DNA from 3 places in the Candidatus Photobacterium acropomis genome. Region 2 is predicted to be linked to each of the others. Evidence: riboswitches for the same ligand, from Rfam matches in the RefSeq annotation. Region 2 holds a riboswitch; each other region holds the start of a gene.
The links. A riboswitch is a leader RNA that binds a small molecule or an ion and turns the genes downstream of it on or off. The one in region 2 is predicted to bind lysine.
Positions count from the first base shown of each region.

Region 1: another riboswitch for lysine. It lies ahead of Q7657_RS17465 (Na+/H+ antiporter NhaC family protein); the one in region 2 lies ahead of Q7657_RS13960 (Na+/H+ antiporter NhaC family protein).
Region 3: another riboswitch for lysine. It lies ahead of lysC (lysine-sensitive aspartokinase 3); the one in region 2 lies ahead of Q7657_RS13960 (Na+/H+ antiporter NhaC family protein).

Region 1 is NZ_CP131609.1:2,291,207-2,296,235, forward strand. Features, by position in the region: gene ccoP (cytochrome-c oxidase, cbb3-type subunit III) at 1-2,107, shown strand, start outside; lysine riboswitch at 2,244-2,418, shown strand; gene Q7657_RS17465 (Na+/H+ antiporter NhaC family protein) at 2,504-4,084, shown strand; gene Q7657_RS17470 (VOC family protein) at 4,201-4,641, shown strand; gene Q7657_RS17475 (Qnr family pentapeptide repeat protein) at 4,712-5,029, opposite strand, start outside.
Region 2 is NZ_CP131609.1:1,482,073-1,487,101, forward strand. Features, by position in the region: gene minC (septum site-determining protein MinC) at 1-213, opposite strand, end outside; gene Q7657_RS13945 (YcgL domain-containing protein) at 435-713, shown strand; gene Q7657_RS13950 (lytic murein transglycosylase) at 721-1,692, shown strand; gene Q7657_RS13955 (H-NS family histone-like protein) at 1,923-2,318, opposite strand; lysine riboswitch at 2,680-2,861, shown strand; gene Q7657_RS13960 (Na+/H+ antiporter NhaC family protein) at 2,947-4,545, shown strand; gene Q7657_RS13965 (thymidine kinase) at 4,696-5,029, shown strand, end outside.
Region 3 is NZ_CP131609.1:767,765-772,793, forward strand. Features, by position in the region: gene metH (methionine synthase) at 1-980, shown strand, start outside; gene lysC (lysine-sensitive aspartokinase 3) at 1,057-2,436, opposite strand; lysine riboswitch at 2,538-2,722, opposite strand; gene Q7657_RS10315 (pyridoxal-phosphate-dependent aminotransferase family protein) at 2,963-4,081, shown strand; gene Q7657_RS10320 (PglL family O-oligosaccharyltransferase) at 4,135-5,029, opposite strand, start outside.

The DNA of each region.
Region 1 (5,029 bases), 810 kb from region 2:
CCACTCCGCCAACGCTAACCGTACTGTTGATAGCTTTGATGGCATTGATGAAAACGATGCCGCTGTTCCCAGTCTGTTGCTGTTGTCTTATCTTGCCGCGTTTATTATCGCTGCGGTGTTCTTGGTGCTTTATCCCGGTATGGGAAATTGGCAAGGGTTGATGAAATGGCAATCCACCAACGAAGCAGAATCAACAGCCCCTACTTCACTCCAAGCCCAAATAGCTCAAGTGGGTGACGAGAACTCAAGTTATGAAGATTTGAGTCAATCCCCTGAAATCGTCAGTGCTGGTCGCGCTTTATTTCAAACCCATTGTGCAGCTTGTCATTTAAATCAAGCTCAAGGGCAACTGCATTTCCCTAACTTAAGCGATACAGTTTGGCTGTATGGTGGCAGTGACGAAGCGATACATCACTCCATTGTTCAAGGTCGTAATGGTGTTATGGCGGGTTGGAAAGATATTCTGACTGAAGAAGAAATTGAGCATGTCTCTTCATATGTTGCTTCACTTGAAAAAAATCGCATTATCGCGGAGCCAGCGGTCAATCTTGAGCTTGGTAAAGCGATATTTGATGCTAACTGTACCGCTTGTCATGGCAGTGATGCGAAAGGTAATCAAGCATTAGGCGCACCTAACCTTACCGATAATATTTGGCTTCATGACGGCAGTATTGAAGGCATAAACGCCACCGTGACCTATGGCTTAAATAACGTCATGCCCGCTTTTGAAAACCAACTCACTAATGATGAAATTCAAGCGCTTGGTGCTTATATTCGTCACCAAGGTAACGAGCAAAAAAATAAGTTAGCAGAGCTCAATCAAGACATGGTTAGTAAAGGGCAATATCTAGCTTACGCAGGTGATTGTATTGCTTGTCATACAGGTGAAGGTGGTGAACCTTTCGGTGGTGGTTTAGGTTTCTTAACTCCGTTTGGTACGCTTTATTCAACCAATATTTCAGCTCACCCTACCTATGGTATTGGTGACTACACTTATGAAGAGTTTTACGACGCACTGCATAAAGGTAAAGGGAAACACGGTTATTTGTACCCTGCAATGCCTTACTCGTCTTATCAATATGTCACCGATGAAGATACTCAAGCGTTATGGGCGTATATGCAATCGCTTAACTTTGTAAATACCCGTAATAAAGAAAATAAAATGATGTTCCCAAGTAACATTCGTTTGGGGCTATTAGGTTGGAATATTGCCTTCTTAAACACTGCACCACTTGAATATCCCGATGATATGACCGAACAATGGAAGCGTGGTAAATACCTCACCATGGGATTAGGTCACTGTTCGGAATGTCACACTCCACGCAACGTAGCGCAAGCTTTGATCGAAAAAGAGCTATTTCAAGGTAATTTAATTGATGGTTGGAAAGCCCCTGATATTACTGCAACAGAGCTATATCAAGACCGTTGGGATGTAAAAACATTAACAGACTTTTTAAAAACGGGTCATTCCGATAAAGGAACCGCATTTGGTGGTATGGCGGAAGTAGTACAAAACAGTACTCGATTCTTAACCGAACAAGACGTCGCTGCCATTGCGGAATACTTGATCACCGGTGATAAATATAACGAGTTAAATAGCTCGGTTCCTCAGCTTAATCCACCAGGATTTGGCGATCTCGTTCCCGCCAATGTTGATATCCAAACCGTTGAGCTAAAGCCGTTAAGCAGCAACGATCCTGAAAACGAAGCCAAACTGTATGGCGTATATGTTCAAACCTGTGGCGCATGCCATGGTAAAGACGGTAAAGGCCGAAAAGGTATCGCCCCTACACTGCTTAACAACGGGATAATTATGCACAGTGATCCTTACGATACCATTGCTGTTACCATTCGTGGTTTATTGCCAAACTTTATGGAACAAGACACCAATTTCATGCCTATGAGTAGCTTTAACTCGGTGATCAGTGATGCCAACTTGGCAAAACTGATCAGCTTTGTGCGTGCGAAATTAGGTGATCGTACCGTGCCCGTTACCCCGCAAGAAGTTTCAGATGTGCGTAAGGCATTAGTTGAAGGTGGTTACGCTGGAAATATTCACAGCATGACACCACCAGAAGCTAACGAGCCAAATAGTTTAACGGAATAAGCGGATATCTAAACAGTGTACAGTTTCATTATCTGCTTAACATTCCATCAACAGTAATAATTTTTACAATTTTTATGCAATTTTTCACTGCTTTATATTGCCTCTGTAAAATTTATAAGTATCATCAAATTTCAATCCTTTGAGTAGAGGCGCGCTGCCTATTAGTATCCAGATGGAGGGTGACACCTAAGAAGTCTGGGGAAAGGAGTCGGCGCCGAAGTCATTGTTGTGTCATCAACAGTGGCTGGGTCTGCATTAAATAAGTGCAGAACTGCCATAGTTTACGTAGTCTATGGAGCGCTACCCTAAGGGATATGCAGAAGTATATTTTCTACAGAAATCTGTTTCTCTATCCTTTCGGTAGATCTCCACCTAATATAGGTGTTTAAGAGATCCATGAATCTAGTTCAATATTCTGATTCCATTTTATCAGTTGTCCCTGCATTACTAGCTGTTATTTTAGCTATTGCTACCCGTCGCGTATTGCTATCGCTTGGTCTTGGCATTGTTGCTGGCGCAATCCTTCTTAATGATTACAACCCGTTATCTGCGCTGAAATACATTGTTCACCAAGTTGTTGGCCTTATTTGGTCTGACGGTGCAGTAAATAGCGGCAACGTGAATATGATTATCTTCATGTTGTTACTAGGCGGTTTGATCAGCCTAATGACAGCAACAGGTGCAACCCGCGCATTTGCTGAATGGGGTTACCGTCGTTGTAAAGATCGCCGTAGTGCAAACATGCTAACGGGCTTAATGGTTTTTGCTTTCTTTATTGATGACTTCTTCCACAGCTTGTCTGTAGGTCCTATTTGTCGTCCTGTGACTGACCGTTTCAACATTTCACGTGCGAAACTGGCTTACCTACTGGACTCAACCGCAGCACCTGTTTGTGTCATTACACCTATTTCATCTTGGGGCGCATACATTATTGCGATCCTTGGCGGTATCTTAGCAACGAACCATATTACTGATATCAGTGCGATTTCATTGTTCGTTCAAATGATCCCAATGAACCTATACGCGGTATTCACACTTCTGATGGTTATCGTGGTTATCTTCTTCCAACTAAACATTGGCCCTATGCGTCAACACGAAGCGTGGGCAGAAGAAGGCAAGCTATGGGACGAATCTAAAGGTCATCCAAAAGGCTTAGAGATCACAACAGAATCTTCAGGCAAAGGCACAATGATCGACATGGTTCTGCCAATTCTAACGCTAACGGTATCAAGTGTTATCTTTATGGTGATCAGCGGTGCTGACGTTCTAGCCGCTCGCGGTGAAGGATTTAGCCTAATTAAAGCCCTTGAGCATACCGATCTTGGTTCGTCGCTGGTTAACGCTTCACTATGTAGCCTTGCCGTTTCAATGGTATTAGCACTTCGTTTGAAGCTATCACTAAAAACATGGCTAACCGCTGCACCACAAGGTGTTCAAGCAATGATGCCAGCTATCGTTATCCTAATGTTCGCATGGACGATCGGTACCGTAGTAAGTGACATGAAAACAGGTCTGTACCTAGCGTCATTAACCAAAGGTGGCTTCCCTACTGAACTACTACCTGCATTAGTCTTCGTTCTATCTTGTGCGATGTCTTTCGCAACAGGTACAAGTTGGGGTACGTTCGGTATCATGTTGCCACTAGCAGGTGATATGGCGGTAGCAAGTGATGCTCACCTACTAATGCCTATGCTTTCTGCGGTACTTGCTGGCTCTGTATTTGGCGATCACAGCTCTCCAATTTCAAGTACAAGTATTCTGTCTGCAACAGGTGCTGGTAGCCATCACATGGATCACGTAATGACTCAGCTTCCTTATGCTATTACTGTGGCATTCGGTGCGCTATTGGGTTACCTAACAATGGGTATCATGTCGTCAACTATCGCTGGTATTGGTGTGAGTGCACTATGGTTCCTTGCATGTTGTACGATCCACCTACGTCGTCACAGAAAATACCAACAAGCGGTAACAGCATAAGCTAACCGTCTAAATTCAAAATAAATTAGAGAACTCCCCGTTCGTTTTATCCTGTAATTGCTTTATGCTTAGGATTAAACAACGGGGATTTTTTACATCAAATTTAGGAAAGAAACATGGAATACTTACACACAATGATCCGCGTGAGCGACCTAGATGCATCACTGGACTTTTACTGTAATAAGTTAGGATTAGTTGAAGTTAACCGTAAAGAAAGTGAGCGTGGACGCTTTACCCTTGTGTTCCTTGCCGCACCAAGCCAAGCAGAAGCAGCAAAAGAGACAAAATCACCGTTACTTGAACTGACTTACAATTGGGATCCTGAAGAGTACACTGGCGGTCGTAACTTTGGTCACTTAGCATTTGCGGTTGAGAACATTTACGAGTTATGTGCGCATCTGCAAGATAACGGGGTTGTAATCAATCGCCCACCACGTGATGGACACATGGCGTTTGTTCGCTCCCCTGACGGTATTTCCATTGAACTGCTACAAAAAGGTGACGCACTTGAAGCGCAAGAGCCTTGGGCATCAATGCAAAACCAAGGCGAATGGTAATAAACGATTATTGCTACTTGTCAGTGCTAAAGTACTGACAAGTGGCTTTTCAAGAAGTGAGGAAATCAAGCTATAAAACAATAATGCCTAGCTGACTTAATAGCTGCTCTTGTTGCCAATCACAAATTTTCACTCCTTGTAGATTCACTCGTCGAATATCAACCCCTTCCAAATCTACATGACAAAGATCTGCTCCTTCAAACATGCATTGCTGCCAATGCTCGGAAGAAAACTCACCTCGGCTAAGATCAGCGCCTTTCAAAGATGTGGCTAATAGGTTTGCCCCATTCCAACGGTTTTCAAACAGCTCGCATTGCTCCAGCTTTACATCTTCAAAATTGCTATAGCGTAAGTTACAGCCCGTAATATATGCCGAGCTAAAGAAGGT
Region 2 (5,029 bases):
ACCTGCGTCAACAATTCCTGCCTTTAACTGCTTGAAGTTAATGTCTTTGCCTGCATTAGAAATGTCGATAACAACAGGAGCAGAGGCGAAGAAATTAGGTGCGAGTTCAACTTTTTCTTTTAGGTGATCAGTTGCTTTTTTAATATCACCATCAATTAAATGAAGTGCAGAGAGCGTGAACGAGCTCCCTTTAAGTTCAGCTGTCTTGGTCATGGGCATTATTATGGTTAGTGATTAAATTAACCATTCTTGTTGATTATCACAAAGGTAGTAGCATGGTATATTCCCTAGCAGTTAGGGGCAAGTTATCCTTGCTTTGACGTTGGAATTTCAGACAAAAGTCTCATCCTTTATGGTGAAAAATAAACCAATGGGGAATGATACGTTAAAATTGTGGTCTGAAAGAGGAAGCTTTAACAAATAGGCGAATTGAGATGTTGTGTGCAATCTATAAAAGCTTAAAAAAAGATAACACTTATTTATATATTAATAAGAAAGATGATTTCTCAGATGTACCTGAAGCATTAATGACTACATTTGGTAAACCACAATTTGTTATGGTGTTAAAGCTTGATGGTAGAAAGTTAGCATTGGCCGATGTTGAAAAAGTGAAAGAGGCATTAAATACGGTTGGATTTTATCTTCAAGTTCCACCGCCAGTGACTAACTTATTGGATCAATATAAAGCCGATAAAGCCGGCAGAGTTAATTAAGGTTATTATGCATAAGCGTTTAATATCGGCCGTTGTGGCCTTAGGATTAGGGATTTCCTCAACAGCTTTTGCTGCTGATGAAGGATTTAACGCATACATAAATAAATTAAAAGCTGAAGCACGTTCAAATGGTATATCTGAACCTATTTTAGATTCCGCTTTTGATGGCATTACTTTTACTCATCGTGCAGTAAAAGCAGACAAAAATCAGCCTGAAAAAAAATTAACTTTAGATCAATATATTCCTCGTGCTGTACCTGATTGGAAAGTAAAACAAGCACGTCGTTTATATCATGAGAATAAAGAAACCTTAGATCGCATTGGTAAAGAATATGGTGTTCAGCCACGCTTTATTGTTGCGTTGTGGGGTGTTGAAAGTAATTTTGGCAAATTACAAGGTAATTACCATGTAGTGGAAGCCTTAACGACATTAGCTTATGAAGGTCGTCGTGAAGAGTTATTCCGCAAACAAGTGATGGCGGCATTACAAATTCTTCAAGATGGTCACATTACTATTGATGAGATGAGAGGTTCTTGGGCTGGCGCAATGGGTCAGTGTCAATTTATGCCAACGTCTTATTTAACCTTCGCGGTTGATGGAAATAATGATGGTAAAGCGGATATTTGGAATACTAAAGCGGATGTATTTGCTTCTGCTGCGAATTACCTGAAGAAATCTGGTTGGAATGATAAATATACTTGGGGGCGCCAAGTACAAATTCCGTCATCATTATCTGACAGTTTAAAAGGCACTGATGCTGAGAAAGGAAAAACGTTAGCACAGTGGCAGGCTTTAGGGGTTCGTACCTTATCGGGCGCTAACTTACCACAAGAAGATATTGAAGCTTGGTTAGTTCAACCTGATGATAACCATGGTCGTGCATATCTTGTTTATGGTAATTACCAAACGCTAATGAAATGGAATCGATCTCACTATTTTGCATTAGCAGTAAGCCATTTAGCCGATAAGATTTACTGAACCGAGCTAAATTAATTGCTATCTAGAGTGTATTAAAAGCCAGGCATTTTTGTCTGGTTTTTTAATATAGATAAGAGTAGTGGTATTAAAGTAATAAATAAGGGAAAGATAACTTATACCTTTAAACTATTTATATTTACTTTTTACGCTGATATACAGGCAAATCTTTGTTTTTAGTAAGTATAAAAAAGCCCAACTTAGTTGGGCTTTTTCGTAATGCTTTTTGCAAATTAGATTTCGAAATCTTCTAAAGATTTACCTTCATCTAGTGCTTTTTTAAGTGCGCTTGGTGTACGGCCTTGGCCAGTCCATGTTTTTTCTTCACCGTTTTCGTCGATGAACTTATATTTAGCAGGACGTGCAGCACGTTTTGCTTTTGGTGCTTTAGAAAGGCTTGCTAATAATTCTTCTGGGTCGATACCATCTGCTAATAGCATTTCACGGTATTGAGCTAGTTTCTCATTACGCTCATTTTCTTTAGCTTGTTCCGCTGCTTCAGCTTCAGCACGTTCTTGAACAACGGTAGTTAATTTCTCAAGTGCTTCTTCTAGTTGCTCTAGAGTATATTCACGAGAAAGAGCACGAAGACTACGAAGGTTTAAAAGTGCTTTCATTGCATCAGACATTTTTATATTTCCTGTTATTTTTAACTAACTGTAAATAATAATAGCAGTGTCGAATCATTTATTACAATAGTAATGTTTTTATTCTTTATGTCAAAACACTTTAATCGTTATTCTCTTTAATAGTTAATTAAAACAACAATCCTATTTATAATTAAAAGAATAGAGTTAAAGAGATAAATTGGTCGTTAAATAGTTACAAAATGAAACAGTTCATGCGCTTTAGTTCATAATATTTCACCGTTATTGCTATAATTGAATAAAATTTATTTATAAAAGCAATGTTATTCATCGTGTGGTGTTAAAACTTTACTGTGATGTTGTTGCAAATAATGAAACATTACGTAGAATATTCGCATCCTTATTGTAAGGTAGAGGCGCATTATCTAATAGTAATTAACAAGAGGGTGAAACCGGTGAGGGTTAATGAAAGGAGCTAATGCCGAAGTAAGCATGACATCAAATCATCTTACTGGGGTTGCATTGAATAAGTGTAACACTGCCATAGTATATACATCATATTAACTATGGAGCGCTACTGTGACGAAGGGAGCTTTAAGAGGCTCTTCATATATGGTGATAGCCATCTCCTCCAGTAGATCTCCCACCTAATTCGGTTGTCGTTGAGATCATGAATTTAGTCGATTATTCCCATTCATTAGTATCTATTATTCCTCCTGTTGTTGCGCTGGTGCTGGCGATACTTTCTCGTCGCGTGTTACTTTCGCTAGGTGCAGGTATTTTATTGGGGGCACTTTATTTAAATGATTTTTCATTTAATCATTCTGCTTCTTATTTAGGAGGAACAATAAAAGGCTTATTCATTTCTGATGGTGGGGTAAACACCTGGAACATGAGTATTGTATTATTCCTCATTATATTAGGGATGATGACAGCACTGTTAACCTTGTCCGGTGGTACTCGTGCGTTTGCAGAATGGGCACAAACAAAAATCAAAAGTAAACGTGGTGCCAAGTTACTGGCTGCCTTTTTAGGTGTGTTTATTTTTGTTGATGATTACTTTAATAGCTTAGCGGTCGGCTCTATTTCACGACCTGTAACCGATCGTTTTTATATCTCACGCTCTAAACTTGCTTATATATTAGATTCAACGGCAGCACCGATGTGTGTATTGATGCCAGCATCAAGCTGGGGTGCTTATATTATTACTTTAATTGGTGGCATTTTAGTTACCCACGGAGTAACTGAGTACACACCGCTAAGTGCGTTCTTAACGTTAGCACCAATGAACTTCTATGCGATCTTTGCTTTAGCGATGGTGTTTGTTGTGTCTTGGTTCCAATGGGATATTGGACCAATGAAAAAGCATGAGATGGCCGCCATGCATGGTCGTGGCTTTGATGAGGGCAGCGATGTTGATGAGCAAGCGAAAGATCTTACCGATGAATTAGAAATAACGGAAAGTGAGAAAGGTAAAGTCGGCGATTTAGTGTGGCCGATTATTATTCTGATTGCCGCTACTTTCTTCTTTATGATCTTCACTGGCTATCAGGCACTTGCAGTAGACGGTAAACCTTTTGCTATTCTTGGCGCATTTGAAAATACCGATGTGGGTAAATCACTGTGTTTAGGTGGCTTATTTGGTCTTGTTGCTGCGATTATTCCGGTGTTTCGCCAGCGTATAGCAATGGTTGAAGTTGTACGAACATTATGGATTGGTGCTAAATCCATGTTTGGAGCGATTTTAATTTTATTATTTGCTTGGGCTATCGGTAGCGTTATTAGCGATATGAACACAGGGCGTTATTTATCGACCTTAGTTCAAGGCAATATTAGCCCAATGTTATTGCCTATGATCCTATTTATCTTATCGGGTGCAATGGCATTCTCGACGGGCACATCATGGGGTACCTTCGGTATTATGTTACCGATTGCGGGTGATTTGGCAGGTGCTACAGATATTGCGTTAATGCTCCCAATGTTAGCAGGCGTATTAGCAGGCTCAGTATTTGGTGATCATTGTTCGCCAATTTCTGATACCACAATTTTGTCGTCAACAGGGGCACGTTGTCACCACATTGATCACGTAGCAACACAGCTACCATATGCGATGTCTGTAGCTTTTGTCTCTATGATTGGCTATTTGGTATTGGGGATGACAGATTCATTACCTGTTGCGTTTATTGCTGCGATCACTACCTTCATTATGGTATGTGTGTTCTTTGCATGGTTGTCCCGTCGCACCTATCAACCAACAGTGAAAAGCTGATTTTTATACGATGTAGTGAAAGCCCATACAAAGTTATGGGCTTTTTTGTAACTAATGTGTAGTTGTTAAGTCTATCACTTTTCATTGTGGGTGAATTTCTGTAGCATCGGCGCAGTTTTTTTAAACCAATCGTATTACTAGGGAACTCTCATGGCCCAAATGTATTTCTATTACTCTGCAATGAATGCAGGGAAATCGACCACATTATTGCAATCTTCGTTTAATTACCGTGAAAGAGGCATGACGCCACTTATTTTCACCGCTGCTATCGATAACCGTTATGGCGTAGGTAAAGTCACATCTCGTATTGGTTTAGAAGAAGAAGCTGAGTTATTTAATTCAGAAGATGATTTATTCGAGCGTGTAAAAGTATTATCGAGTAATGGCAAAATTGACTGTGTATTAATTGATGAATGTCAGTTTTTATCAAAAGCTCAGGTTTATCAATTAACAGAAGTGGTCGATAAGCTCGATATTCCTGTTT
Region 3 (5,029 bases), 710 kb from region 2:
GTCCACGTACTAAGCCTGTTACTTTAGAAAAAGCACGTGCTAATAAAGTGGCGATTGATTGGGATGCGTATACACCGCCAGTGCCAGTTAAACCGGGTATTCATGTTTTCGATGACTTTGATATTGCAACACTACGTAATTATATAGATTGGACGCCATTCTTTATGACATGGTCGTTAGTAGGAAAATATCCGAAGATCTTTGAACATGAAGAAGTGGGTGAAGAAGCGAAACGTTTATTTGCTGATGCTAATGAGTTGCTTGATCGTGTTGAGAACGAAGGCTTATTAAAAGCGCGTGGTATGTGTGGTTTGTTCCCTGCGGCAAGCGTTGGGGATGATATTGAAGTATACACCGATGAATCACGTACCGAAGTTGCCACCGTGCTGCATAATTTGCGTCAGCAAACAGAGAAACCTAAAGGCTTTAACTACTGTATTTCCGATTATATTGCGCCAAAAGGATCGGGCAAACTCGATTGGATTGGCGCCTTTGCGGTTACAGGTGGTATTGGTGAGCGTGAGTTGGCGGACGAGTATAAAGCCCAAGGTGATGACTATAATGCCATCATGATCCAAGCCGTTGCCGATCGTTTAGCAGAAGCGTTCGCTGAATACCTTCATGAGCGAGTGCGTAAAGAAATTTGGGGTTATGCAGCGGATGAAAACTTATCAAATGAAGATTTGATCCGTGAGAAGTACCAAGGTATTCGACCTGCACCGGGTTACCCTGCTTGCCCTGAGCATACTGAAAAAGGACCGTTGTGGGAGCTGATGAAGGTGGAAGAGAATATTGGTATGTCATTAACTACCAGTTATGCCATGTACCCTGGCGCTTCCGTATCAGGTTGGTATTTCTCTCATCCTGATTCACGTTACTTTGCGGTGGCGCAGATCCAACAAGATCAGCTTGAAAGTTATGCTGATCGTAAAGGCTGGGATTTGATCGAAGCTGAAAAATGGCTTGGGCCAAATCTGTAATTCCTAAATCGATATGAATAAAAAAGGCGCTTAATGCGCCTTTTTGTTTATTTAAGATTTGTGTGCTTGGAATGGGTTATTCCAGTAAAGAGGCGTGTAATGTACGAACGACGTCTTTTGCTTCATCTTCATTGATTAAGAAACATAGGTTGTGTGGGCTTGCGCCGTAACAAATCATACGCAGGTTATGATCTTCTAGTGCGCCAAAAATATCTTTTGCAGAGCCTTTAGTATCACTCATTTGGTTACCAATGAGTGCAACCAGTGATAAACCTTGCTCAACTTCGACACGGCATAATTGGCTTAGCTCTTCAACAGCTTTAAGTGGAAGTGTTGGTGCACCGCCACCCGTATCGGTTTGATCTAGGGTGAGTGACACACTGACCTCTGATGTGGTAATCAAATCAACGGAGATTTTGTGCTCAGCGAGAATACGGAATACTTCGGCTAAGAAGCCATAAGCATGGAACATATTCAGGCTGGTGAGTGTCACCATGGTTTGGTTAGCACGTAGCGCTAATGCTCGAAATAGTGGTGCATCTTCTACCGATTTGCGGATCCATGTACCACCTTGCTCTGGTGCTTTTGATGAGCCGACAAAGACAGGGATCTGCTGGCGAATAGCTGGCACTAAGGTTGATGGATGAAGGATCTTAGCACCAAAATTTGCCATTTCAGAGGCTTCACTAAAGCTGATCTCTTTAATAGGTTGTGCAGCTGGGGTGATACGAGGATCGGTGGTGTACATTCCCGGTACGTCAGTCCAGATCTCAAGGGTGGATGCACTGACGGCTTCTGCAATTAATGCGGCACTATAGTCACTCCCACCACGACCTAAAGTTGTCGTGATCCCTTGGCTATTTGAGCCGATAAAGCCTTGTGAAACGACAATACTATTTTCAAGCAATGGTAATAATTGTGTTTCCGCCAGTTGTTTAATTTGCTCTGGCTGAGGTACTGCTTTTCCAAATTGATCATCGGTACGCATAATTGGACGAATATCGACACGTACTGCTGGCGCGTTTAGCTCAACTAAAATTTGCGTGAAAAGGTAGGTTGAAAGCAGCTCACCGTGGCTCACGATTTGATCGGTTAATTGTGCAGATGTTGCAACAGCGGCTTGTTCAGCAAGTGTTGCTACGTTATCAAGTAGGCTGTAAATCGCATCTTGAATACTTGATGGTTGCTTAAGTTGATCAAGCACATCTTGGTGTGTTTGTGTCAGTTGCTGTAATCGTTGCTGACGTTCATCAGCATTACTGACACCATTAGCGAGTTCAACTAAAAGGTTCGTTACGCCAGAACAGGCGCTGATCAGAACAATTTTTGTTGCCGGATTTGCGGTAACAATGGCCGCACTGCGACTCATTGCGGTGAAGTCTGCAACGCTAGTGCCACCAAATTTGGCAACAGTGATTGATGATGGCGGTGCTGAATTTGCTGTAGAGTAGTCCATTATATTCTCCCTGAATCATAAACAAATTATAAGGTAGGCTATTTGTCTGGGAGTATTCCCGACATCCTGTCAGGAGAGCGTGAGAAGTGAATTAAGTGCACTTACCCAGAAGCTCCCCACCACATTCATTGTTGAGCGTGGTGACAGCTAGAAGGATTCAACCTTCATAGCCGATATAACTTAATCCCCGAATAAGTCATACCTCGGCGTTACTCTCCCTCTCATAATGGCTATAGGGTGGGGCCCTGTCATTATGATACCTAGGTAACGCTCCTCTTCCGTATTGCTGTAACCCTATACAAGCACATAAAAGCTTGAATAAATTATCATCTCATTGAATAAGATTTGTAACCCTTTTGTCAAATGTTATGTGACAAATAATTTACATTTAAAATTAAGCAACTGTGCGTAAGGGATGCGACATCGACTCTTGCGTCAATGAAAAGGCTCTAATACTCTTAAAACGATAGCAACCCGTTCCATACAAAAAATATCTATAGGGACTATGACTTTACGGAGCAAAATAATGACAATTACCAGTTTTATTCCGCCACATAGAACACTGATGGGGCCGGGGCCTTCAGATATTTACCCGCAAGTATTACAAGCACTCAGTCGACCAACGGTAGGCCATTTAGATCCCTTGTTTATCGGCATGATGGATGAGTTAAAACAGCTACTGCAATATGCATTTCAAACCAAAAATCCATTCACTATTGCTGTTTCTGCGCCGGGCAGTGCAGGGATGGAAGCGTGTTTTGTTAATCTCGTTGAGCCTGGCGATAAGGTGTTAGTGTGCCGTAATGGTGTTTTTGGCGAGCGTATGCGTGAAAATGTTGAGCGCTGTGGTGGTATAGCAGTTGTGGTTGATAATGAATGGGGGACGCCAGTATCTCCCGATCTTGTTGAGCAAGCATTACAAGATAATCCTGATATTAAAATTGTCGCTTTTGTTCATGCGGAAACTTCAACTGGCGCATTGAGTGATGCGAAAACACTGGCTGAAATTGCCCGTAAACATGATTGTTTAACCATCGTTGATGCGGTGACATCTCTCGGTGGTGTGCCATTGCTGGTGGATGAATGGCAATTAGATGCGGTCTATTCTGGTAGTCAAAAGTGTTTGTCTTGTACGCCGGGGTTATCGCCGTTAACGTTTTCCCAAAAAGCGATTGATAAAATCCAGCAACGTAAAACCAAAGTGCAAAGCTGGTTTTTAGATCAAAGTTTAGTATTAGGTTATTGGAGTGGTGAAGGCAAGCGTAGCTATCACCATACCGCACCTGTAAATAGTCTATATGCGCTGCATGAAGCGTTAGTACTGCTGCATAATGAAGGCTTAGAAAATGCGTGGCAGCGCCATCGTAATGCCCATGAAGAGCTTAAAGCAGGACTTGAAAAATTAGGAATCCAATTTGTGGTAGCAGAAGCGTCACGATTACCACAACTCAATGCTGTTTATATTCCTGACGGTGTTGATGATGCTGAGGTTCGCAATGAATTGTTGCAACGCTACAACTTAGAAATCGGCGCAGGATTAGGTGCGTTGGCTGGAAAAGCGTGGCGTATCGGTTTGATGGGCTATGGTGCAAGAAGTGAAAATGTTGCGCTGTGCTTAAAAGCGCTAGAAACCACATTGAAATAATCTATTGATGAGTAAATAAAAATGGCTACCGAGTGGGTAGCCATTTTTTATGGTTATTTCGCCGCAGACGTTGTATTTGCTTGGCTGGTTTGCTGCTCAAAATCTAAATCAGGAAATAAGAACAGCGCTTCATCTCTGATTTGTGATGCTTGCTCTTTGTTGCCGAGGGCATCGTAAGCAAGGATCAGGTTTTGATACAGTGCTGGTCGCGGCCACGCTTTGGCTTTTTCGGTTGCCCATTGAATATAGTCTTCAATCAGCGCTGGTTTATCGCTACCAATACCAAGTTGCAGTTGGGTAAGTTGTAAGTCCCAATCAAAACGGTTTTTCCACGACCATGGGTTATTCACCTTAAGTAGATAGTCGATGTTTACAGGTCGAGTTGTTTCAAACTTGGTGAGCTGCCAGCCAGAATACAGCGTTGTTACCATAAAGCTTGAAATGAAAATTGGAGTGATCAGTGCGAAAACTTTTAATCCTAATACGTATTGTAGGGAGCGTTTATGGTATTTCGCTGTGAGGTTATCAACCCAAAAAATAAGGATGATAAAGCTCAGCCAATGAACTAAAGAGTGGTAGAACGGGTACTCTAATTGTGTGTGCAATACGATAGGGAAAAATAATCCTATTAAGGCTAACTGGGTGCCATTAGGCGCTTTTCTTATTTTTACCATTACCGCAAATGCAGCAAGCAATAAGCCGATAAGTGGCACAATACCGCCTTCATCTGCCCAGAAAAGTAATTCGTTATGTGGGTGATCTAAACTTGGAACACCTGCGTGTTGTGTTGGATCTTCATTGTGCCACAGCGCAGTTTGAGTGATGTAAGCAGCTTCAAACTTTCCATAGCCATAACCAGTGAGAGGTTTAGTGGTAAACATCTCATAGGCTTGTGGGAAATGGATTGCTCTCAAACTTTCTAAACTGGTACTGTTTTCTTTTGGTGCC